Regions from separate parts of the Shewanella psychrotolerans genome, predicted to be linked through region 2. Evidence: predicted binding sites of a transcription regulator. Region 2 holds the regulator's gene; the other holds the start of a gene.

Region 1 (12,339 bases), 500 kb from region 2:
GATGCTGTTACATCTTCGTCTGGGTGACTTTATGGGGCAGCGTGAAATATTGCAGCGCCTAAGTGAACTTCAATATACCCGTAATGATATTGAACTGCAGCGCGGCACTTTTCGGGTGCGCGGAGAGGTGATTGATATTTTCCCAGCGGATTCGGATAAAGATGCAATACGTATCGAGCTGTTCGATGATGAGATCGACCGATTAAGTTTGTTCGATCCATTAACTGGGCATATTCTACAGCGCATTGCCCGTACCACTGTTTATCCCAAGACCCATTATGTTACGCCGCGAGAGAAGATTTTGGCGGCAACCGAAGAGATTAAGCAGGAGCTGCGGGAACGTAAAAAGTATCTATTAGATAATAATAAGCTTATCGAGGCCCAACGCATCTCTGAGCGAGTGCAGTATGATATTGAGATGATGACCGAGCTGGGTTATTGCTCCGGGATAGAAAACTATTCACGCTATCTCTCAGGGAGGAGACCAGGAGAGGGGCCACCGACCTTGCTCGATTACCTCCCCGCCGATGGATTACTTATTATCGATGAGTCCCATGTTACCGTGCCCCAAATTGGCGCCATGTATAAAGGTGATCGCTCTCGTAAAACAAACTTAGTCGATTATGGTTTTCGCTTACCGTCAGCGCTAGATAATCGTCCGTTGAAATTTGAAGAGTTTGAATCCTTAATGCCACAGACGGTATTTGTATCGGCGACACCGGCGCAATATGAGATAGATAAAAGCGACGGGGAAATTGCCGAACAAGTAGTGCGGCCAACCGGGCTGCTTGATCCTGAGATTGAAGTGCGGCCCGTTTCGATACAAGTAGACGACTTGCTGTCAGAGGTGGGTAAGCGAGTTGCCGTTAATGAGCGGGTATTGGTGACGACATTAACCAAACGTATGGCCGAAGATCTGTCGGAATACCTTGATGAGCATGGCGTTAAAGTCAGATATTTGCATTCTGATATTGATACCGTAGAGCGGGTTGAGATCATTCGTGATCTTCGTTTAGGTGTGTTTGATGTCTTGATCGGTATTAACTTGCTCAGGGAAGGCTTGGATATGCCTGAAGTGTCGCTTGTGTGTATCTTAGATGCTGATAAAGAGGGGTTCTTACGTTCAGAGCGATCCCTTATTCAGACTATTGGTCGTGCCGCCCGTAATGTTAACGGTAAAGTGATTTTATATGGCGATAAGATCACTAAGTCCATGGCCAAGGCCATCGATGAAACTGACTGGCGACGAGAAAAACAGCGCCAGTATAATCTTAATAATGGCATTACGCCTCAAGGATTGTCGAACAAAATCACCGATGTGATGGATATTGGCGGCCATAATGAACATACGGCGAAGGTGTTACCTCGTTATCAAAGAGTCGCTGAGGCTAAGGCGAACTATCAACTTGGCGACGCCGCTAGCTTGAGTCACCAAATTGACGAATTAGAAAAACGTATGCATCAACACGCGAGAGATCTTGAGTTTGAGCAGGCGGCGGCATTACGTGATCAGGTGCTGAATTTAAGAGAGGCGTTAATTAAGGCATGATCTGGTGTGCATTAGCTAAGCTGATTAACGAAAGAAGCCACCTGCTGAAGTAGGTGGCTTTGGGCAGAAAACAAAAGCTCTAGCGCTAAAGTTAAGTCTTTGACTCAGGCTTTGCTCAGCCAATGTATTCCAATGAAAAACACGTTTGAAATGCAATCGACTAGCGCGATATAGAAAACAATCAGACTTATCTTGCTAGTTATTTGATGAATTTTCTAATCACTTTATAAGTAACAAAAACCAAAATGCCTGTCACTACACCCACAAGGTGAGCTTCAGTTGCCACTCGAGCCCCAATTAGCTGAGTAATTTGCTCAGTGGCACCATAGATTTGCTCATAAGCCACTTTTGCGCAAACCCCTGCAAACAACAAGTAGCCAGAGCGCATTCCTGCTTGAATATCTTTAAGCGCGCCATAGGTAAATAGGCCATGTAACATACCACTTAGCCCCACATAGCCCCCCAACGCAGGAAAACAAAGATAGAGGCCAATGCCTTGCAACACGCACAGTATTGCAAATAGCAACGTAAAATTAGTTGCCCTGTAGTGGCATTCGTGTAAAAAGCTGATCACCCAAAGCCCTGCAAGATTCATTAACAGATGCCATTGATTGGTATGAAGCAAATTTCCGGTAAGCAATCGCCACCATTCGCCGCCAGTAATTGATGAACGTCGATAGGCAAGCTGAGAGTCAAAGTCCATAAAGTAAAACAGGGCACAGACTATGGTAATGGCTAATACAACGCCGTAGGGCTTTGACGTTGATTTTAAGTGACTTAGCATTTTTGGTTTAACTCAGCCATGATGCTTGTCTTGTTGTCGAGATACTCTTGCAATCCCTTGCTTCTGAGGATACACGCTGGGCAGGTGCCACATCCTGCGCCTACAATCCCGTTGTAGCAGGTCAGCGTTTGGTCTCGAACGAGGGTTAAACTGCGGTATTTATCAGCCAAGGCCCAAGTTTCCGCCTTATTGAGCCACATTAATGGGGTCTTAATCGTTAATTGTCGATCCATTCCTTGTTCTAATGCCGATTGCATCGCTTTAATAAATTGATCGCGGCAATCTGGGTAGCCAGAAAAATCGGTCTCGCAGACCCCTGTTATCACAGTATCGGCACCGAGTTGATAGGCATAAATTCCCGCTAAGGTCAGAAATAGGATGTTACGCCCAGGCACAAAGGTGTTGGGTAAGCCATTTTCCATTAACTCATTTGAAACGGCAATGGCATCGCGTGTTAATGCAGAAATCGCCAGTTCATTGAGTACTGTCACATCGAGTATCTTATGACTAGCAACACCGAGCTGCTTGCCTAAGTTCTGCGCTATTGCGATCTCTTCTCTATGGCGTTGACCATAATCGAACGTAATTGCGTGCACTTCATCATATTGATTTAGGGCTTGAATCAGACAAGTTGTGGAGTCTTGGCCTCCACTAAAAACAACGACCGCTTTAGACATAGTGATTTATTAAGTATGGAATTTGGCGTTAGTTTAACTGACCATAGCAAGGTTGCAAATCATCTTACTACGCACATTCATATCCAAAAGTTTCCATTAGCAATAAAGTGGCTGCAAATAATGGAGTTATACTTGCTTGTAGCGTCAAAATCTTCTATAAAAGCCGACCCACAGCGATGAGGTTAACCATGAAGTATCCCGTGAATGAAGTGTTTGAAACCATACAAGGTGAGGGCGTCTACACTGGCGTGCCTGCTATTTTCGTACGTTTACAGGGATGTCCAGTTGGTTGCTCTTGGTGCGATACCAAGCATACTTGGGAAACGCTAACTGAAAATCGAGTCGATCCCGATCTTGTTATCCAAATCGATGGTGAAATAGGTCGTTGGTCTGAGCTAGACGCTAAGGAGCTGATCGCGCAATTAGTGGCTAAAGGATTTACCGCAAAACATATTGTGATCACCGGCGGAGAACCGTGCATTTATGATCTACGTCCACTGACTCAAGCACTGTCTGAGCAGGGTTATCAATGTCAAATAGAAACAAGTGGCACATTCGAGGTGTTATGTGATCCACGAACCTGGGTAACAGTGTCACCAAAAGTGAATATGAAAGGCGGTTATAAGGTGCTGGAGCCGTCACTGGTTCGCGCCGATGAGATTAAGCATCCCGTTGCAAAGCAGATGCATATTGATGAATTAGATCAATTACTAGAGGGCATTGATACCCTTGGTAAGACCATCTGTTTACAACCAATAAGCCAAAAGCCTAGAGCAACAGAGCTGGCGATGAAAGTGTGTATTGCGCGTAATTGGCGTTTATCTATTCAAACTCACAAATACCTCAATATCGATTAGATTTTGGTGAGTGATAAGCATAAGGGCTGTTGTGTTTTTAGCCCTTATTGCTAATCACTATTTCCAATAGCTGTGTTTGTTAATCTAGTAGACCCGTCTGATTAAAGCGTTCAAGTCTTGTTTGATATTTACCAATATCACCGATATTGTCGTTAATCCACACCTCATCATAATAGGTATCTAGGTAACGTTCACCGCCATCACAGAGTAAGGTCACTATTGAACCTTTTTGGTTCTCTTGCTGCATTTGGGTTGCCAATTGCAAGGCACCATAGAGATTGGTGCCAGTAGAAGGACCCGCTTTACGCCCGATAAGCTGCTCCAGCCAATAGATAGTCGCGATCGAGGCAGCATCTTCAACTTTTACCATATGGTCGACAACGCCTGCGATAAATGAGGGTTCTGCTCTTGGACGACCAATTCCTTCAATTTTACTACCATTACAACAGGTGACGCTTGGATCTAGACTGTGATAATAATCGTAGAAAACCGAGTTCTCTGGATCGACGACGCATAATTTGGTTTCTTCTCGTTGATAACGGATATATCTACCTATGGTAGCGGAGGTGCCTCCTGTGCCAGGACTCATCACAATCCAGCTTGGAACTGGGTGCGGTTCCCGTTTCATCTGGTCAAATATCGAATTGGCAATATTATTATTGCCTCGCCAATCTGTTGCGCGTTCGGCATAGGTGAATTGATCCATATAGTGACCTGACAGTTCGTCGGCCAGTCGTTGGGATTCGGCGTAGATCTCGCTGGAGTGGTCGACGAAATGGCATTCACCCCCATAAAATTCTATTTGCTGAATTTTCTTTTTAGCTGTTGTCTTTGGCATTACGGCAATAAAGGGCAGACCTAAGAGACGAGCGAAGTAGGCTTCTGATACTGCCGTACTGCCTGATGAGGACTCAATAATAGGAGTCCCCTGTTTGACCCATCCGTTACAGAGTGCATATAGGAAGAGTGAGCGTGCTAAACGATGTTTGAGACTGCCGGTAGGGTGGGTACTCTCATCTTTGAGATAAATATCAATATCTTTTAAACAAGGTATATCGAGTTTAATTAAATGGGTGTCGGCGCTGCGTTGATAATCGGCTTCAATTTTTTCGATGGCTTGGTTAACCCATAAACGTTCCATTCGCTCTCCTGTTATTGGTCCCAGACAAGCCATTACAGATGAGATGCCTGCCTTCAGTAGTGATATAAAATTTAGCGATGAATTATAACTATAAATGCTAACGGAAGTCGTACGAAATATTGATTGATGGTTTTAAAAGCGAATATGAGGTGGGCATAAAATTTTACTAGAGTGCTGACGAGTTTGGCAAACCAGCATAAAGTTAAGTGTAAGGCCCAAATAGCGGAATTTGATACTTCAGAGATCAAACCTGAGCATGAGATTACTTTGGGGACTAAGGTGTTGCACCAGCAGTGCAGCGGGATTATGAAGTGGTGCTATATAAAATGGTGTTGGGTGGAATAGAGACGTTATGTGAGATGGTGGAGGGAGAAGGATTCGAACCTTCGAAGGCTGAGCCGTCAGATTTACAGTCTGATCCCTTTGGCCACTCGGGAACCCCTCCACATATGTCACTTTTACATTTTACAGCTTTTACAACATGTCACTATTTAATTAAGAAATAAAGATGGTGGAGGGAGAAGGATTCGAACCTTCGAAGGCTGAGCCGTCAGATTTACAGTCTGATCCCTTTGGCCACTCGGGAACCCCTCCACAAATATTTCTTTATCAAATTGTGCGCAAATGGTGGAGGGAGAAGGATTCGAACCTTCGAAGGCTGAGCCGTCAGATTTACAGTCTGATCCCTTTGGCCACTCGGGAACCCCTCCTCAATTGCGGCGGCAATAGTAGTCACAAACTCGGCCGCTGTAAAGAGCATTATTGAACTTTTTATTAAAGTTATGCTTCAAGCGGTCGATTAAATTACAACGAGTTGTTTTATTGTTGTTTTTTTATGCGAACCAATCAGTTATTAATCAATGAAGCCAATTTAGGCACCCGACTTAACCAAGCTGTCACTTCAGACAGACGGGGAGAGTTTGGCTTGTTGTTGGCTATGTTATCGATTGATGCGCGTGATATGGCGCAGTTTCATCTTCAATCACCGACGGAAGAGAGCAAATGCCAGTTAAGAGATAAATTTGAACTTGCGGAGGAGCAGCCCTTAGTTGCCAATATGGTGGAAGAGGCCGTTGTTGATAATAGTCCTCAGTTTCACTCGGCAGGCCTGACTAATTTTCATCTACACCAGTACCTAAAACCCGAAGCCTTAGTGATAAGGGGAAGTGATTCACTTGAGATGAGTAAAGTGCTTGCTAATTGCGATCAGGTGACACGATCTCGTTATCGAGGCCTGATTGAACCTCAAGCGATGATCGGTGACTATTTACACTTTGGCGACCAATTGGTTGCTCAGCGCGCAATGGCAGAGATTTTGGCATAGTTTAGAGCTACATCTCGAACTAAAATATTAAAGTCACTATAATTACCGTTTTTGAATACAAGGCAGTTGTGAATTATGAAAAATATTGAAAAAGGGCAATCAGCACTGGTGAATGATACATGTACAGATTGCGGCAGTTACGCTGATATCGGTGCTGTCATAGATGAACACGATACTGTGCTCGTGATAGAGAAACATGGCGCGGATGCTCTTGCTGAGGTCGAATCATTAGCTAATGCAGCCAAGGTAAGGTTTGATGCTGTTCAAGCTGAAATTGTCGATATAGTGGATGGCCAGCAATTATCGTTAACATTTGCATTTAGCGCAGAAAAAATGATTTTTCAGTTACAAAACAACCTGTGATCTTATCGCGTTAAACTTGTTGCTAATCAGTTAATTATTCCTATAGAATTGCCGATAGCCACTTATTTAAAACAAAAAATGTGTGGATAAACATATTAAATGCTCTGTTTTAGAGCGTTTTTACCTCGACAGCGACTTTTAGGCTGTTGGTTGTAGGGATTTATGGTAAAACGCAAATATCAACACTTGCTAGAGTCGATCGTTAATTCGGTAGAGAAGCAAGAAGGAAAATTCAATGAGACTGCCACGCTAGCGATAAATTTGCTGAGTGAGGAGCTTGTTGTCGACTATGTTGGTGTGTGTATTTTGTCTATCGATGCCAATACAATTGAACAGGTTGCCCATTCGGGAAACGCCATCGATGTTATTCGTCCCAAACCGCGATTTTGCTCTCAATACCTAACAGACCTAAAACAACATCGGATAATTGATGTTGCAGATGTCAATGAAGATATTCGCGTTAAAGCGCTTTTTGAGTGCTATTTCTACCCCAAGCAGATAAACAGTTCTCTCGATGTCGCTATTCGTATTAATGGACACCTTGAGGGCGTGCTGTTTCTAGAGTCGAGCACGCCAAGGTCGTGGTCTGAGAGTGAGCTTGATATCGTAGCTCAAGTTGCAGATCAGCTCGCATTGACATTAGCGACTCAACGCGCTTACGAAACCGATGAACGTTTGAGTCTTTTTTTAAAAGCGATTGAGCATTCAGAGCAGGTGAGCATGGTTGTCAATTTACATACCGATATCATCGAGTATGTAAACAGCGCTTATCATTCAATGTCTGGTACCCCGAAACAGAAAATATTGGGATGCCCAATTTATAGCCTCGATTTTTTCAAACAGTCTCCCGATCAAGCTCATTCGGTGTTAACCGATGTTAAGCGAGGCAGAATCGCAAAAGGTGATACTAAGCTCACTCGTTCCGATGGCAGTAGCTATTGGGTGCGTTATTCGGTGAATCCTTTCACTACCCAAAGAGGGAATTATTACGCATTAATTACCGCTGAGGATAGCTCTGATGAGCTAGAACATAAAAATGAGCTCGAGCGCTTAGCGTGGCGATGTTCGCTTACTGGTTTGTATAATCGCAGTTTCTTCAATAAGGCTCTTGAACGTCGAACGACTGGCCATTTAATGTTAATAGATCTGATGGGTTTTAAACGCTTTAATGACACCTATGGCCATGAAAAAGGGGATCGTTTATTGGTTGAGGTTGCGCGGCGTTTGCGTCATTTTGCCAGTATTAATCAAGCAGAGCTTGTCGCTCGTGTTGGTAGTGACGAATTTGCGGTTGTTGTTGATGGTTTAGAAGACAGTAAGCATCTCGATTACCTTATTAAACGTTTATATCATCAATTGACACTTCCCGTGACCATCGGACGCGAAGCATTTGACGCAAAGCCTGCCTTATCGATTGTTGAGATCGATTCCCTTGAAGAGATGTTTTCAGCATTAACTTGCGCCGATATTGCAGTGCAGTACGCTAAACGCAAGCAAGGTGATGCTATTCAGCTTTTTAACAATGCTTTACTTAATACATTTAAAGAAGGTGCACAGATTGAGCGCGATTTACAATCAGCATTAAAGAATCGTGAGTTTGAACTTTATTATCAACCATTAAGAGATCTTAATACACAGCGATATATTGGTGCTGAAGCGCTTATTCGTTGGCACCACCCTAAACGTGGGGTGCTTTATCCAGCAGCCTTTATCGACATTGCCGAGCAAACGGGAATGATTGGGGCGATTGGCGAATGGGTATTGGAGACCGCATGTAGGCAGTTAAACCTGTGGCAGCACCATAATATGAATCTGTCCATGCATGTTAACGTTGCTGCTCAGCAGTTTTTTAATACAAGTTTGTATGATCAAGTTTGGCAGTTGGTAACTCGCTACCGGATAAAACCACGCACTCTTATCATTGAGATCACCGAAACGGAACTGATGGAAGATATTATTTATGCGACCAATTTATGTAAGGAGTTAGCTGAGTTGGGTGTTGGTTTAGCCATTGACGATTTTGGCACAGGTTATAGCTCTATGCGTTATCTTAAGCAGTTTCCTATTTCAAAATTAAAAATTGATCGATCATTTATTTCCGACCTGAGTGTGAGCCACGAGAGTCGAGAGATAGTTAGCGCAATCATAGCAATGGCTTCGGCATTAAATATCTCTTTGACCGCAGAAGGCGTCGAAACGATTGAACAAGAGCAGTTTCTTACTAAATTAAGATGTCATCATGCACAAGGATTTCTATACAGTCCTGCGTTAAGAGAAGCTGAATTTGAGCGATTTTTAAAAGTGAATGTCCAACTTACCGATACGTTACTGTCGGTCTCTTAGTTGCGGTCGTTTAGCATTGTTTTGATACTAATTAGTTTTTGTGCCTAACGACTATTAATTAGTTCTATTTAGAACAGCATTGTTTAAATTTCTTACCGCTGTTGCAGATGCAAGGGTCATTGCGCTTAGGCATAACCGTTTTTAGTTGTTCCCCTGTGGTATATAGCCATCTATCGCCTTGTTTCACAAATTGTGAGATTTCATGAATCGCTTCAATTCCGCCTTCGTTGTACCATGCATGAAACTCTACAGAACTTGTATTTCCCTCAATGTCACAATTATTGATGGTTAAACCAAGCCAGTTGGTGTGGTTGTCTTGATCTAATATGGCTGTAGTGAGGCCGTTGAGGTAACGAGAATCATGAGTTTCAATTAAATAGTCATGGATCTTCAGAACAAAAGCACTATATCGACTGCGCATCAACAACTCTGGGGTTTGTGGCCGCGCTCCTCGATGGTAAGGTTGGCAGCAGTTCTCATAGCTTAATCGTTCTATTATTGATTTGGTGGTTATTTGCCTACCGCAAGGGCAAGGTTGTTGATTACTGTTCATGGTGCAGGGGATCTTCTGTTTTAGTAAATTGGCGGCCGTAATAGAGGTTGGGCGATGGCTTTGCACTGAAGTAAAACGATGGCTCTGAGCGATTATTGGTATCGACAGTTAAATACCATTTACCATCGGCTTTCTTTTTTGAAACGGTGACAAATTTCCCAGCGAATTCACTCATAGGCTCTTCTGTTTCTTTGGGCGGATAAAAGCGAATCAGGTAATAGCCAATATCGGTAGCACTTTGACCTTCCATTTGGCGTTCTACCACACGAAAGTCGACCTCAATTTGTGCATTTTTGTGCTTAATCTTGCCAAAAAAAGCTTTATATAACGCGCCGATATTTTCACGGCCTATTGTGATCTCTTGGCTTTGTTGTTCAGGGATATAACAGGCATTTTCAGCATAGAGTTCTTCAATTACCTCTGCATCAAGTTGTTCAAATGCCGTAGAAAATTGGGTATAAAACTGATTTAATGCCTTGTCGTCACTGTTCGAGTCTTGCGCCATTACCGGCACACAAAGCACACAAATAAGCGTGAACATGATAAATTTCATAAATTTCATTTAGCTATTCATTTTTGCTAATACTTAGCTCACTATAATCTATGCACTTTTGATGGGAAAGATTTAGTTATTAACAAAGTGTGTATCATCTGCTAGGTGTCTATATTTCAACCTTATGTAATTGCTTCTGCTTGGTTGGACAAGAATTCAGCGGTTGTTATATTAGGCGTTTTAATCGACTTGTCATTGCACGTTTTTATCATAGATAATTTATAAACAAGATCCATCCACTAGGTTTCGCTCGCTAGAGAGGAAGAAAATACGATGGCAGAAGATGAGTTAGCGCTATTTCGCGCTTCAATGGCAGATGTGGTGCCGTTAAAGGCTGATGTCACTGTTAACCTGTGTAACGATATGAGACGTGAGGCGCAGCGTGCTAAACAGGCCCAGACGAAGAGAAGAGAGATTGTTTCACTGTTAAGTCTCGATTTTAGTGAGATAACCCCAGTCGAGCCAGATGAGATCGTTAGCTTTAAGCATCAAGGGGTTCAGAGTCAGGTCTTTAAGTTGTTTCGCCAGGGTAAGTATCCCATGCAAGCATCACTAGCTCTAAAGGATCTTGGCGTGAGTCTGGCGCGAGAAGCATTGTATGACTTTATCTTACAAAGTCAGAATAATGATCTTCGAAATCTGTTGATCATTCATGGTACAGGGGTTAATAACAAGCCATTTCCAGCATTACTCAAGTCATGCTTAGTACAGTGGTTATTACAGCTTGACGGCGTAATTGGCTATCATAGTGCGACACGAGCTTTAGGAGGAAGCGGTGCTATGATGGTGATGCTGTCGAAATCAGATAATGCACGCCTTAATACTCGAGAGCTCACCAAGAAAGGGGCTAATTCTCGTTAACCGTTGAAATAATGATATTGAATCCTCGCTTTGTTGTTTAACTTTGTTATTTAACTTTGATGTTAAATTTGTTGCATAACAAGGCGAGGGTTCAATCTAGCAATCGGATTTACCGGTTTTGGGCCATTAATCAGTCCCAAAGCACTGGCAAAAGTTGATGAACTAACGTTCGCTTACCAACCGCATTGACGATTTTTCGATTGGTTTTGCTCATCTAACCACACCTTAAGTGGTGCAAAATAGTCGAGTACAGCTGAAGCATCCATCTCTTTACTGCCAGTTACTACTGATAAGGCTTCGGGCCATGGCTGACTTTGCCCCATCTCAAGCATTGCATTGAGTTTTGCGCCAGCTTCCTTGTTGCCGTAAATACTGCAGCGGTGTACAGGGCCTTTATCACCAGCGATGTCACAGAGCGCTTTGTGAAATTGGAACTGCAATATGTGAGCTAAGAAATAGCGAGTATAAGGAACATTTCCTGGTACGTGGTACTTAGCGCCAGGATCGAAGTCCACTTCGCTTCGTGCAATTGGTGCTTTTACGCCTTGGTACTTTTCTCTCAGCCCCCACCAAGCTTGGTTGTACTGTGCAGGCGTTATCTCGCCACTGAATACCTTCCAGCGCCACTGGTCTATCATCAGGCCAAATGGTAGAAAGGCTATTTTATCTAACGCCTGTTTAAGCAATAAGCCGATGTCTTTTGATTCATCGGGAACCTCATCTAGTAAGCCTATTTGTTTTAAATAATTAGGCGTAATAGAAAGGGCAACGGTATCACCGATAGCTTCATGGAACCCATCATTAGCGCTATTTTTGAAGATGAAAGGTTGATTTTTATAGGCTCTTTGATAGAAGTTATGTCCAAGTTCATGATGGATAACGGTAAAATCTTCAGCTGTCTTTTGAATACACATCTTAATGCGAATATCGTCAAGATTGTCGAGATCCCATGCTGATGCGTGGCAGACGACATCACGATCTTTGGGTTGAACAAATAGTGAGCGACTCCAAAAAGTGTCTGGTAGCGGTTCAAAACCAAGTGATGTAAAGAAGCCTTCAGCCTGCTTAACCATCTTATGTTCATCATAACCTTGCTTTGCAAGTAACTCGGTAACATCGTATCCAGGATCGGCATCTTCCGGCGCTACTATGTCGTAGACATTGCCCCATTGCTGCGCCCACATGTTTCCGAGCAAATGAGCTGGAATTGCGCCATTACTAGGAGCAACATCGTCGCCGTACTTCTGGTTAAGTTCACCGCGCACGTAACAATGTAGCGATTCGTAAAGTGGCTGAACTTGACCCCATAGCCTATCTAGCTCAGCGGAGAATGC
Region 2 (12,339 bases):
GGCGCAGCGTCGTATGATGACTGAGGTGCCTAATGCTGATGTTATTGTGGTTAACCCTGAGCACTATGCGGTTGCCGTTAAATATGACGCCAGCAAAGCGGCAGCACCTTATGTATTAGCTAAAGGTGTAGACGAAGTTGCATTTAAGATTAGAGAAATAGCCAGAGAGCACGATGTCGCTATCGTGTCGGCACCGCCACTTGCAAGAGCGATATATCACACGACCAAGATAGAACAAGAGATCCCTGAAGGACTCTTTACTGCTGTTGCGCAGGTTCTCGCTTATGTATTTCAATTAAGACAATATCAGCAAAAAGGCGGAAAACGTCCAACCCCAATTCCACTTAATCAGCCTATTCCCGATGAATTAAAATACTAGTTTGTTCCAGATAGCATTACATTATGAATATGTTATCGCAACGGGCTAACATTCTTTTATCTTTACTTTTTAATCAAATTAAATTGGCGCGGTTTTTGCTGCTAGTCAACTAGATGTCAAAGTTTAGGCGCTAAATTGATGGATTTTAAAGCAACTCTAGGTCAAATTAAGCAGGTAAAACCTGCTAATTTTAAAGGTGTCGGCACACCCGTATTAGTATTGGCTGCGCTTGCCATGATCATTTTGCCAATGCCGGCATTTTTACTCGATATTTTATTTTCATTCAATATTGCGCTAGCACTGGTGGTGTTACTGGTTGCTATCTATTCTGATCGTCCCCTCGATTTTGCTGCATTTCCTACCGTGCTCTTAGTCGCTACCCTGCTGCGTTTAGCGCTCAACGTCGCCTCGACTCGAATTGTACTGCTTGAAGGCCATAATGGTGGTGATGCTGCGGGTAAAGTGATTGAGGCGTTTGGCTCTGTGGTGATTGGCGGCAACTATGCTGTGGGTCTGGTCGTGTTCTTGATTTTGATCATCATTAACTTTGCTGTCGTCACAAAGGGGGCAGGACGTATCTCGGAAGTGAGTGCGCGTTTTACCTTGGATGCTATGCCTGGTAAGCAAATGGCAATTGATGCCGATTTAAACGCTGGGGTACTTAATCAAGATCAAGCTCGTATTCGCCGGGCTGAGGTGACTAAAGAAGCCGATTTTTATGGCGCAATGGACGGTGCTTCTAAGTTTGTTAAGGGTGATGCTATCGCCGGTATCATGATTTTGGTTATCAATATCTTAGGTGGCTTTGTTATCGGTATGGCCCAACATGGGTTGGATTTTTCGACAGCGGTAGAAATTTATACCCTATTGACGATTGGTGATGGCCTTGTTGCGCAGATCCCTGGGCTACTGCTGTCAATTGCAGCGGCCTTGATGGTCACTCGGCAGAATGAATCTGGCGATATGGGACAGATGGTGATGAGCCAAATGTTTGATAATCCAAAGTCACTATCTATTGCCGCCGGTGTTTTGCTTATTATGGGGATTGTGCCAGGCATGCCGCACTTTGCATTTCTAACCTTTGGTCTAGCAACGGCAGGTGGTGCGTATTTTATTCATAACAAGCAAAATAAAGACCGTCAACGAGCGTTAGAGCTCGCTAAAACATCACCCACGCCTGCTGGTGATGCCAAACCAAAAGAGCTTAGTTGGGACGATGTACAGCATGTCGATACCATAGGTTTAGAGGTGGGTTATCGGCTGATTCCACTGGTAGATAAAGGCCAAGGTGGAGAGTTGTTAGGCCGTATTAAAGGGGTACGTAAAAAGCTGTCTCAGGAACTGGGTTTCTTGGTTCCTGCGGTACATATTCGCGACAACTTAGATTTGTCACCAAATACTTACCGTATTTCGTTAATGGGTGTTGCATCGGGTGAAGCAGAAATTCGTCATGATTGTGAGCTAGCGATTAATCCTGGCCAAGTCTACGGTAAACTCGATGGTGTTGAAACAACTGACCCAGCATTTGGTTTAGAGGCGGTTTGGATTGCGCCAGAGCTTAGAGAACATGCGCAAACCTTAGGCTATACCGTTGTCGATGCCGCCACTGTCGTTGCAACACATTTGAGCCAACTGCTGACCAATAATGCATCTAAACTACTTGGTTATGAAGAGGTTCAACAGCTTATGGATATGCTAGCTAAACATTCTCCTAAGCTAGTGGCAGGCTTCATTCCAGATGTGATGCCGCTTGGCACTGTGGTGAAAGTGATGCAGAACCTGCTTAATGAAGGGGTATCTATACGCGACCTTAAGACCATAGTGCAAACCCTATTAGAGTACGGTCCTAAGAGTAATGACACTGAAGTTTTGACTGCTGCAGTACGTATTGCCTTAAAACGCATGATAGTGCAAGAAATAAGCGGGCCGGAGCTGGAAATTCCTGTCATTACTTTGGCGCCAGAACTGGAACAGATGTTGCATCAGTCAATGCAGGCTACGGGAGGCGAAGGGCCAAATATTGAACCTAGTCTCGCTGAACGGATGCAAAAGTCGTTACTTGATGCATCCCAACGCCAAGAGATGGTGGGTCAGCCAGCGATATTACTGACCTCTGGTATGTTACGTTCGACACTGTCTCGATTTGTTAAACATACCATTCCAAATTTACGGGTGATCTCTTACCAAGAGGTACCTGATGAAAAACAAATCCGTATCGTTTCTGCGGTAGGCCAGTAGAGGGTATTTAGGTGAAAATTAAACGTTTTTTAGCAAAAGATATGCGCTCGGCTCTGGCCCAAGTAAAAGAAGTTTTAGGTTCAGATGCGGTCATTATGTCTAACAAAAAAGTCACTGGTGGCATCGAAATTGTTGCGGCAGTTGATTATGACGAACCCAAGTCAGCGGCAACTAAACCTTCCTCGAATAATGCTGCCTCAACGTTTTTAGATCTTGCAGAAGAAAAAGTGTCTATCGGCCGTCAACCGATAAAAGCGGAGTCAAAAAAACAATCTGCACCGGTAGCGGATTCATTACAAGCTTTGCTTGAGCGTCAACAAAGTCGCGTTAATCAACAGATAAATCGCAGTAATGAAGAGTTCGATATGCCTGCATGGGCAAAAGGGTTACAAGCACCTCACGATGAACCTAAGATGCCTCGTCTCGATGAAGCCAAGTCTAACTATAATCATAAGAAAGAAAAATCAGCACCAGTCAGTGCCGAATTAGACTCAATGCGCGAAGAGTTGGCCTCTTTGCGTAACTTGCTGACTCATCAAGTGACCTCTCTTATCACTGAGCAGAAGAGTCGTCTCGATCCTGTCGGTGCCATGTTAGAGAGTCGCTTGCTTGATGCTGAGTTTTCACCCGAAGTCGCCAGTAAGCTTTCAAATTTAAGTGAGCATTACCCACCCGCAGAATTAATCAAAACATTACCAAGAAGTCTAGCAAACATGTTAGACAATCAAGGGGATGATATTGTTCGTCAAGGGGGCGTGGTTGCGTTTGTTGGTCCAACAGGTGTTGGAAAAACGACAAGTGTCGCAAAATTAGCCGCAAGATTCGCTGCACATCATGGTTCAGATCAAGTTGCATTGATAACAACCGATCATTATCGCATTGGAGCCTTTGAGCAACTGGCAACCTATGGCAAAATAATGGGGTGTCCTGTAAAGCAGGCTCATGATTTAAATGAGTTGGAACAAATACTTTATCAGTTTCGTAATCGCAAGCTAGTATTGATAGATACGGCAGGAATGGGACAGCGAGATGTGCGATTGTTTCAGCAACTAGATAATTTAACTGCAAATAGCAGATTACCTATACGCAGTTATCTGGTACTGTCATCTACAAGTCAAAGAAGGGTGCTTGAAGATTCAGTAAAACAGTTCACTAGAATACCGCTATCGGGAGCGATATTAACCAAGCTGGATGAGTCTGTCGCATTAGCTCCAGCGTTAAGTGTATTGATCCAAAGTGGGTTACCATTAAGTTATGTTACTGATGGACAAAGAGTTCCAGAAGATATGCAGGTTGCAGATACACTAGCATTGGCAAACCAAGCGCTTTCAGTACTAGATAAGAAAGAGCAACCAATCAGAAATATTGAAAGGTCTCATGAGCAGGCCTACGCATTTGAGTAAAACAATGAGTCGGGATCAAGCAAGCGGTTTACGTATGATGAATCAACCATATAACGAAAAAGTAAAAGTAATCGCCGTAACGGGTGGTAAAGGTGGCGTAGGTAAAACTAGCGTATCCATCAACACTGCGGTCTCGTTAGCAGAGAAAGGCAAGCGTGTGCTTGTTCTCGATGCTGACCTTGGCTTGGCGAATGTTGACGTGATGTTAGGCTTAAGGGCCGAACGTAATCTGTCTCATGTTCTTTCCGGTGATGCCGATCTCGATGATATTATCGTTCGAGGTCCTAAAGGAATAGGAATTATTCCTGCGACTTCAGGCACGCAAGCGATGGTCGAGTTGACGCAAGCGCAACACGCTGGCCTTATTCGCGCCTTTAGCGAGATGCGGACTCAATTTGATATCTTAGTCGTTGATACAGCCGCAGGGATTTCAGATATGGTGTTGAGCTTTTCACGCGCAGCGCAAGATGTGTTGATTGTCGTGTGCGATGAGCCTACCTCTATTACCGATGCTTATGCGCTAATTAAAATTTTAAGTCGAGAACACGGCGTGTTTAGATTTAAAATAGTTGCCAATATGGTTAGAAGTTTGCGGGAAGGTATGGAGTTATTTGCTAAACTTAGCAAAGTAACGGATCGTTTCCTCGATGTAGCGTTAGAGTTGGTAGCGACGATTCCATTTGACGAAAATCTTCGTAAATCTGTTCGTAAACAAAAATTGATAGTAGAAGCGTTTCCTAAATCGCCTGCATCAATTGCATATCACGGGTTAGCTAATAAGATTATTAGTTGGCCCATACCACAACAGCCTGGTGGGCACTTAGAGTTCTTTGTTGAGCGTCTAGTGCAACGTCCTGAATATCAAGAGGATCGAGCGAGTGAGTAAAGCCGCTGCGTATACTTGTTTAGATAATAAAACGTCTATCGTTGAACAGTATGCACCGTTGGTTAAAAGGATTGCTCACCATTTATTAGCCCGTTTGCCAGCTTCTGTTCAATTAGATGATTTAATTCAAGCTGGTATGATGGGATTGTTAGAGGCGTCAACTAAATTTGATGGTAGTAAAGGAGCTAAGTTTGAAACCTTTGCTGGCATTCGAATTAGAGGCTCCATGCTTGATGAAATTCGGCGTGGAGACTGGGTTCCTCGCTCTGTTCATCGAAACCAAAGGCGAGTTGCCCAAGTCATTGACGAGCTTGAACAAGAGCTAGGACGAGATGCAAAAGATAATGAAATTGCAGATCGACTTGATATGTCACTCGATGAGTACCATCATATTCTTAATGATGTATCAGTTGGAAAAGTAGTTGGAATTGAAGATCTTGGTGTATCGGTCGATGTAGTTAGTCAAGACGATGGACATCAAGATGATGCTTTTGAGGCATTAGCTGAAGATCAATTTCACGCAGCCTTGGTTGAAGCCATCAAATTGTTACCAGAAAGAGATGGTTTAGTTTTGTCGTTATATTATGACGAAGCGTTAAATTTAAAAGAAATTGGTGCGGTTCTTGATGTTAGTGAGTCTCGTGTTAGCCAGATACTCAGTCAGGCAATGCTAAGACTTAAAGCTAAACTTAAGCACTGGACCCAAATATAACGATTACATGAGCAATATAAAAGCAGCTCCGCGGAGGAAACCTTGGACAAGAATATGAAGATTCTCGTCGTTGACGATTTTTCAACAATGAGGCGTATCATCAAGAACTTGTTAAGAGACTTGGGTTTTAACAACACTCAGGAAGCAGATGACGGTTCGACGGCATTGCCTATGCTACAAAAAGGTGATTTTGACTTTGTCGTTACCGATTGGAATATGCCCGGTATGCAAGGGATTGATTTGTTGAAGGCAATTCGTGCTGACGATGACCTCAAACATATTCCAGTATTGATGGTAACTGCGGAAGCAAAAAGGGAACAGATCATTGCCGCGGCGCAGGCCGGTGTTAATGGTTATGTCGTGAAACCTTTTACTGCAGCGACATTGAAAGAGAAGTTAGACAAAATTTTCGAACGACTCGGTTAATCAAGGTTTAGCTATGCAGGCAGATACTTCAGGGCTGATTAGTTTAGCGCAGGCTAAGCAACTTGTTGAGTTGCTAGAAGCCAATGAACAGGCGCAGGCTGATGAGATAATTAAAGAGATAGCTAGTCCAATCCAAAAAGAGCTGTTTGATGAAGTAGGGCGTTTAACGCGTCAACTTCATAGCGCTATTGTGGATTTTCAGGTTGATGACCGTCTGGTCGAACTCGCAAATAGTGAGATTCCAGACGCGAAAGAACGTCTAAATTATGTTATCGACATGACAGAACAAGCAGCTAATAAGACGATGGATGCTGTAGAAGAGTCTCTGCCCCTTGCAGATGCCTTAACTCAGAATGTAAAAGCCGTTAAGCCATCTTGGGAAAGACTAATGAAGCGAGATCTTGAACTTCATGAGTTCAAAACCCTTTGTCATGATGTGCAGCAATTTATTGAACGAAGTGAATCGGATTCAAACCGCTTAAGAGAATTGTTAAATAACATATTGTTAGCACAAGATTTCCAAGATCTTACCGGGCAGATGATCCGTCGAGTCATTGAGTTAGTGCGTGAGGTTGAGAATAATTTAGTTTCTATGTTAACGGTGTTTGGTGAGCAACCCGCATCAGAAAAGCCCGTTAATAAAAACAAAAACGTAGAAGCAGAAGGTCCTATTATGAACGCAGAATTGCGTGATGATGTCGTGACGGGACAAGATGAAGTCGATGACTTACTGTCGAGTCTGGGTTTCTAAGTAGGAGTCATATTAATGTCCTTTGATGTTGATGAAGAGATACTGCAGGACTTTTTGATTGAGGCGGGTGAAATACTCGAACTCTTATCTGAACAGCTTGTTATGCTGGAAAATAATCCAGATGATACTGAACTGCTCAATGCCATTTTTCGTGGTTTCCATACCGTAAAAGGTGGTGCCGGCTTCCTAAGCCTTAGCCCTATGGTTGATGTCTGCCATGAGGCAGAGAACACGTTTGACCTTTTGCGAACCGGTAAGCGAAGCGTTACGGCAGAGCTTATGGATATTATTTTACAAGCGGTTGATGCGATTAATTCAATGTTTGCCGAAACTCAGGCCGGTCAGCAGCAAAGCCCTGCGGATGAGGATTTACTAGCAAACTTAAAGTTATTGAGTTCTGGTGCCGCTTTACCGTCTGAAATCGGTGAATCAACAGAGCCTCCTGCCGTTGAAGACTCAGGAGTTGAGCTTTTTGATGATCCTGAGCCAGATGTAAGTGTCGAACTTTTCGATGAGGTTGATGCGCCTGTCGTGACTTCAATTAGCGGTGAAGGCGATATTGATGATATCGATGAGTCCGAGTTCGAAGCGTTACTTGATGCGTTGCATGGAACGGGTAAAGGTCCCTCTATTGCAGAGAACGATAGTAGCAGCGTTTCGACGAGTAACAGCGACGACATCACTGATGATGAATTTGAATCCTTACTCGATGAGCTTCATGGTTCAGGCTCTTTTAAGGCTGCAACAACGCCAGTCGCTCCGGTTGCAAGTGTTCCAGAACCCACGGCACCTCCAGTAGATGCCGATGAAATAAGTGATGATGAGTTTGAAAAGCTACTCGATGAGCTGCATGGCTCTGGAGCGGGGCCAGGAATAAAAGCTCCTGCAACGCCTTCGAGTGCTGATAAGCCAGCGGTACCAGTTACACCTAAAGCTCAGGTTGCAGCCCCTGTAGTTAAAGCACCGTCAGTCGTTAAAGAAAAGGCTGCTGCTAAACCTCCGGCGGCCAATATGCCGCAAGCCGAAACGACCGTTAGGGTTGATACTTCTAGGTTAGATCAGATCATGAATATGGTCGGAGAGTTGGTATTGGTTCGTAATCGTTTACTGAGCCTTGGTATTTCTCGTGATGACGAAGATATGTCCAAAGCGTTGGCGAACCTTGATTTAGTCACTGCGGATTTGCAAGGCGCGGTGATGAAAACGCGCATGCAGCCTATCAAAAAAGTATTTGGACGTTTTCCTCGGGTTGTTCGTGATTTGGCTCGAAGTCTCAACAAAGAGATCGATCTGAGGATGATCGGTGAAGATACCGATCTAGATAAAAATTTAGTTGAAGCATTAGCCGATCCATTAGTTCACTTGGTGCGTAACTCGGTCGATCATGGTATTGAGATGCCCGATGAGCGAGAGGCTAATGGCAAATCACGTACAGGTACCATTACGTTATCTGCCAGCCAAGAGGGCGACCACATCCTGTTAAAAATTGAGGATGATGGTGCAGGGATGGATCCTGATAAGCTGAAACAAATAGCGATAAGCCGTGGCGTTCTCGATGAAGATGCGGCCGCTCGTATGTCTGATAGCGAAGCTTATAACTTAATCTTTGCTCCTGGGTTTTCAACCAAAGTAGAAATTTCTGATATATCGGGACGGGGTGTTGGTATGGACGTGGTGAAAACCCGTATTACTCAGCTCAACGGTACCGTGCATATCGATTCCCTTAAAGGTAAGGGAACCATTTTAGAAATTAAAGTACCGTTAACCTTGGCGATTATGCCTACTTTGATGGTTGAGGTTGCCAAGCAAGTATTTGCTTTGCCATTGTCGAGTGTGAGTGAAATCTTCCATCTTGATTTAACTAAAACCAACATTGTTGATGGCCAGCTTACGGTCATCGTCCGAGATAAAGCGGTGCCTCTATTCTACCTTGAGTATTGGTTAAGCCGAAAAGTTGTTAGCTTTAAGCATGGTGACAAAAAACATGGACATGTTGTCATTGTTCAACTTGGTACGATGCAGATCGGCTTTGTGGTTGATTCATTAATTGGACAAGAAGAAGTTGTGATTAAACCACTTGGTAGATTGCTTCATGGAACTCCAGGTATGGCCGGGGCGACCATCACGTCTGATGGTGGTATAGCACTAATATTAGATGTCCCTGGTTTGTTAAAGCACTACGCTAAGAATAAGAGATAGTCGCTTTTAAAATATAGTTGCATGACAGCTGAGCGTGTGTGTCAAGTTGGCACCACGCTCTGTTTATAATGATATTTTGCTGTCGATAGGAAATTGAATGGCCATTAAAGTATTAGTAGTTGACGATTCGAGTTTTTTTCGTCGAAGAGTTAGTGAAATCGTTGCCAAAGATCCTGATTTAGAGGTCATTGGTACAGCAACAAACGGAGCTGAAGCGGTAAAACTTGCACAGCAATTAAGGCCACAGGTTATCACTATGGATATTGAAATGCCTGTGATGGACGGTATTACTGCCGTGCGCGAGATCATGGCTAAATGTCCTACTCCGATATTGATGTTTTCCTCATTGACTCATGACGGTGCTAAAGCCACACTGGATGCGTTAGAAGCGGGGGCGTTGGATTTTTTACCTAAACGCTTCGAAGATATTGCCACCAATAAAGATGATGCGATTGTATTATTGCAGCAGCGTATAAAAGCCTTAGGTCGTCGTCGAGTCTATAGACCCATTACCCCAAGAACTCAGCCTTTAACAAATAGCCGTACAGCGACTCAACCAGCAAGAGAGATTTCTCAACCTGTTAGGCAACCAGTTAGAAGCGCCCCTCCGCAACGGGCGAGTGGAAAAAGCTACAAAATGCTCCTTATCGGGACCTCAACTGGAGGGCCCGTTGCACTACAAAAGATATTGACTAAGCTTCCCGCTAATTATCCGCACCCGATACTTTTGATTCAGCATATGCCAGCCGCATTTACTCCCGCCTTCGCTGCTCGTCTCAATGGTTTGTGTGCTATTGATGTGAAAGAGGCGCAAAATGGCGATCAATTACGATCTGGTTGCGCATATTTAGCGCCAGGTGGGATGCAGATGATGCTTGAGCGCGGCGGAGCGTATGGAAGGATTAAGATTATTCCAGGCACTTCAGATATGAATTATAAGCCCTGTGTTGATATCACCTTTGCGTCGGCGTCAAAATTGGTCGGTGGTGATACTTTAGCCGTTGTGCTTACCGGGATGGGGGCTGATGGACGCGAAGGCGCTAGAATGTTAAAAGCGGCCGGTGCAACGATTTGGGCTCAAGATGAAGCCAGTTGCGTTGTTTATGGCATGCCTCAAGCTGTGGCTTCGGCAGGCTTATCGAGCCAGTCCATTGCGCTGGATGATATGGCTGAGGCAATTATTAGAGAGAGCGGTCGTGGCTAGCGTCGATAAAAGTAACAGCATTTATATGGTGTTGTTGCTTTTTTTGCTGCTCATATCAACTATTGTCACCGGTTCTCTTTATCTGGATATGCGCCATAAAAATAGTTTACTTGAAGCTAGAATTGATCAGTTAGAAAAGAGTCAAGTCTTGTTGATGGTACCTGATGCTCAAGCACAGGCTTTAGCTGATTGGATGGCGAAAAATCCAGAGGTCACCCAGAGCTTAATTAAACAAGCAAAACCCGGCGTGCGAACGAGTGTTGAAATAGGGCCTGGTGTGGATAGCGATGAACCAACACTAGAAAGCGATACAGGTGAAAATCTTAGAGTTGCAACAAACGGTGACATCAGTAGTGCCACATCAGAGGCTAAACAAGATGTAAGTGATGTTGTTATCCCTATGAGAGCCTCTGTTGGCGACGATATGGCAAATAATGCCCAAACAGTGCTGTCGGAATCAGCTGCTGACGGCGTAAAAATCGATGAGCTTAGCAAGATAGAACTAATTAAGCTGTCTGAAGATAAAGATGGTGTTAAAGTTATTAGCCTACCTCATGGTGGCATTAGAGTGACAACACGCGAAGATAATTAGAATGATAAGCGATAGGTTGGACTATTTAAGGGGTTTTTGTTGAAGATCTGGACCATAGCAAACCAAAAAGGTGGCGTAGGCAAAACCACGACGGTTGCAAGTTTGGCCGGGGCTCTCGCCAAACGAGGTAAGCGTGTATTAATGATTGATACCGATCCTCATGCATCGTTAGGTTATTACCTTGGGATCGATTCAGAAGAAGTTCCTGTTTCCCTTTACGACCTTTTTTTAAGCCATAAATCATTTACTCGCGATACTGTATTAACTCATATAGTGCCGACAAAAGTTGAGGGGATTGATCTGCTTCCTGCAACAATGGCATTGGCGACCTTAGATCGCTCCCTTGGTCACCAAGGTGGGATGGGCTTGATCTTGAAGAAACTACTCTCCCTATTAGAAGCCGATTATGATATTGCTCTCATTGACTGTCCTCCTGTGCTTGGGGTGTTAATGGTTAATGCATTAGCAGCCAGTCAGCATATCATAGTGCCTGTGCAAACAGAGTTTTTAGCCATTAAGGGGTTGGATCGAATGGTCAAGACCATGACGTTAATGGGGCGTTCAAAAAATACGACATACAGTTATACGATTATTCCTACTATGTATGATAGAAGAACAAAAGCGTCACCTTCGGCACTGACTCAATTAAGCGAAGATTATGGTGATGTTTTGTGGCCCGATGTTATCCCTGTCGACACAAAATTTAGAGATGCGAGTTTAGCTCATTTACCTGCGTCGCATTATGCGGGTAATACTCGGGGCGTCAAAGCTTATGATCGGTTATTAGATTACTTGCTTTCCAAGGAGTTTGCTCATGTCAAACTCAGTTGATGAAGCGGTTTTTGATTATTTCGCGTTGTTGTTATCTGAGCCAGTTGCTGAAGATGAAAAGCGCGTAGCGACAGCCACTCAATCGGATCGATTATCATCAAATGCTGTAAATATACAAGTTGATGGTGGCGAGAGTCGGTTTGCCGTCGATGAAGCGCCAAAGACGCAAATGCAACCGACGGTTAAATCAACCGTAAATTTACCGCCACTGGCGAAGCATCAAGTAGAGCATCAACTTAATAAGAGTGCGTTAGAACAGCTTTTAGCACCGGTTACCGAAGCCGCGCCCTTAACCATTGAGTCCAAGACGGTAGTTGAAACCAAAGAGATTATTGACAGCGCTGCGAGGGTAACGTCGGTTTCTGACGAAAAAGTTGTGATTTCAACAACAAAACAAGCTGTTGCCGATGTTCAAATTAATGAAAAGATTAAAACTTCAGCTAGTATTAAAGTTGATAGTCAAGATATCGATCATTCTGAGTTAAAAACTGATGTTAAGCTTCAAACGCAAACAGGTGCAACGCCACCTGGTGTGACCGAGGGGCTTATTGATACATTAGATGAAGAGTTTCAGGTGTTGTTTTTCAAGGTTGCTGGCTTGACATTGGCAGTGCCGTTGGTGAATTTAGGTGGAATTGTAAAGTTAGAGCGCGTTAATCACATTATGGGTCGGCCTGCTTGGTATCATGGTGTTCAGACTCATAGAGATTCACAACTT

Evidence for each region. The regulator FliA, encoded in region 2, starts transcription of late flagellar genes. The targets are predictions, from matches to a motif close to CTAAAGNTNNNNNNNNNNNNGCCGATA.
Region 1: K0I62_RS10610 (VC2046/SO_2500 family protein) is a predicted target of FliA. The motif match lies at 5,783-5,809, and genes of this name have one in related genera.

The regions. Positions count from the first base shown of each region.
Region 1 is NZ_CP080419.1:2,403,360-2,415,698, reverse strand. Features, by position in the region: gene uvrB (excinuclease ABC subunit UvrB) at 1-1,549, shown strand, start outside; gene rrtA (rhombosortase) at 1,749-2,333, opposite strand; gene queC (7-cyano-7-deazaguanine synthase QueC) at 2,327-3,010, opposite strand; gene queE (7-carboxy-7-deazaguanine synthase QueE) at 3,199-3,867, shown strand; gene K0I62_RS10630 (PLP-dependent cysteine synthase family protein) at 3,947-5,008, opposite strand; tRNA gene K0I62_RS10625 (tRNA-Tyr) at 5,369-5,453, opposite strand; tRNA gene K0I62_RS10620 (tRNA-Tyr) at 5,518-5,602, opposite strand; tRNA gene K0I62_RS10615 (tRNA-Tyr) at 5,634-5,718, opposite strand; gene K0I62_RS10610 (VC2046/SO_2500 family protein) at 5,844-6,332, shown strand; gene K0I62_RS10605 (DUF406 family protein) at 6,408-6,695, shown strand; gene K0I62_RS10600 (putative bifunctional diguanylate cyclase/phosphodiesterase) at 6,858-9,038, shown strand; gene K0I62_RS10595 (YchJ family protein) at 9,103-9,591, opposite strand; gene K0I62_RS10590 (YybH family protein) at 9,581-10,153, opposite strand; gene smrA (DNA endonuclease SmrA) at 10,418-11,005, shown strand; gene K0I62_RS10580 (M2 family metallopeptidase) at 11,179-12,339, opposite strand, start outside.
Region 2 is NZ_CP080419.1:2,907,930-2,920,268, reverse strand. Features, by position in the region: gene flhB (flagellar biosynthesis protein FlhB) at 1-379, shown strand, start outside; gene flhA (flagellar biosynthesis protein FlhA) at 518-2,617, shown strand; gene flhF (flagellar biosynthesis GTPase FlhF) at 2,629-4,020, shown strand; gene K0I62_RS12905 (MinD/ParA family protein) at 4,025-4,906, shown strand; gene K0I62_RS12900 (RNA polymerase sigma factor FliA) at 4,899-5,618, shown strand; gene cheY (chemotaxis response regulator CheY) at 5,661-6,044, shown strand; gene K0I62_RS12890 (protein phosphatase CheZ) at 6,058-6,795, shown strand; gene K0I62_RS12885 (chemotaxis protein CheA) at 6,811-8,994, shown strand; gene K0I62_RS12880 (protein-glutamate methylesterase/protein-glutamine glutaminase) at 9,092-10,198, shown strand; gene K0I62_RS12875 (hypothetical protein) at 10,191-10,790, shown strand; gene K0I62_RS12870 (ParA family protein) at 10,830-11,621, shown strand; gene K0I62_RS12865 (chemotaxis protein CheW) at 11,605-12,339, shown strand, end outside.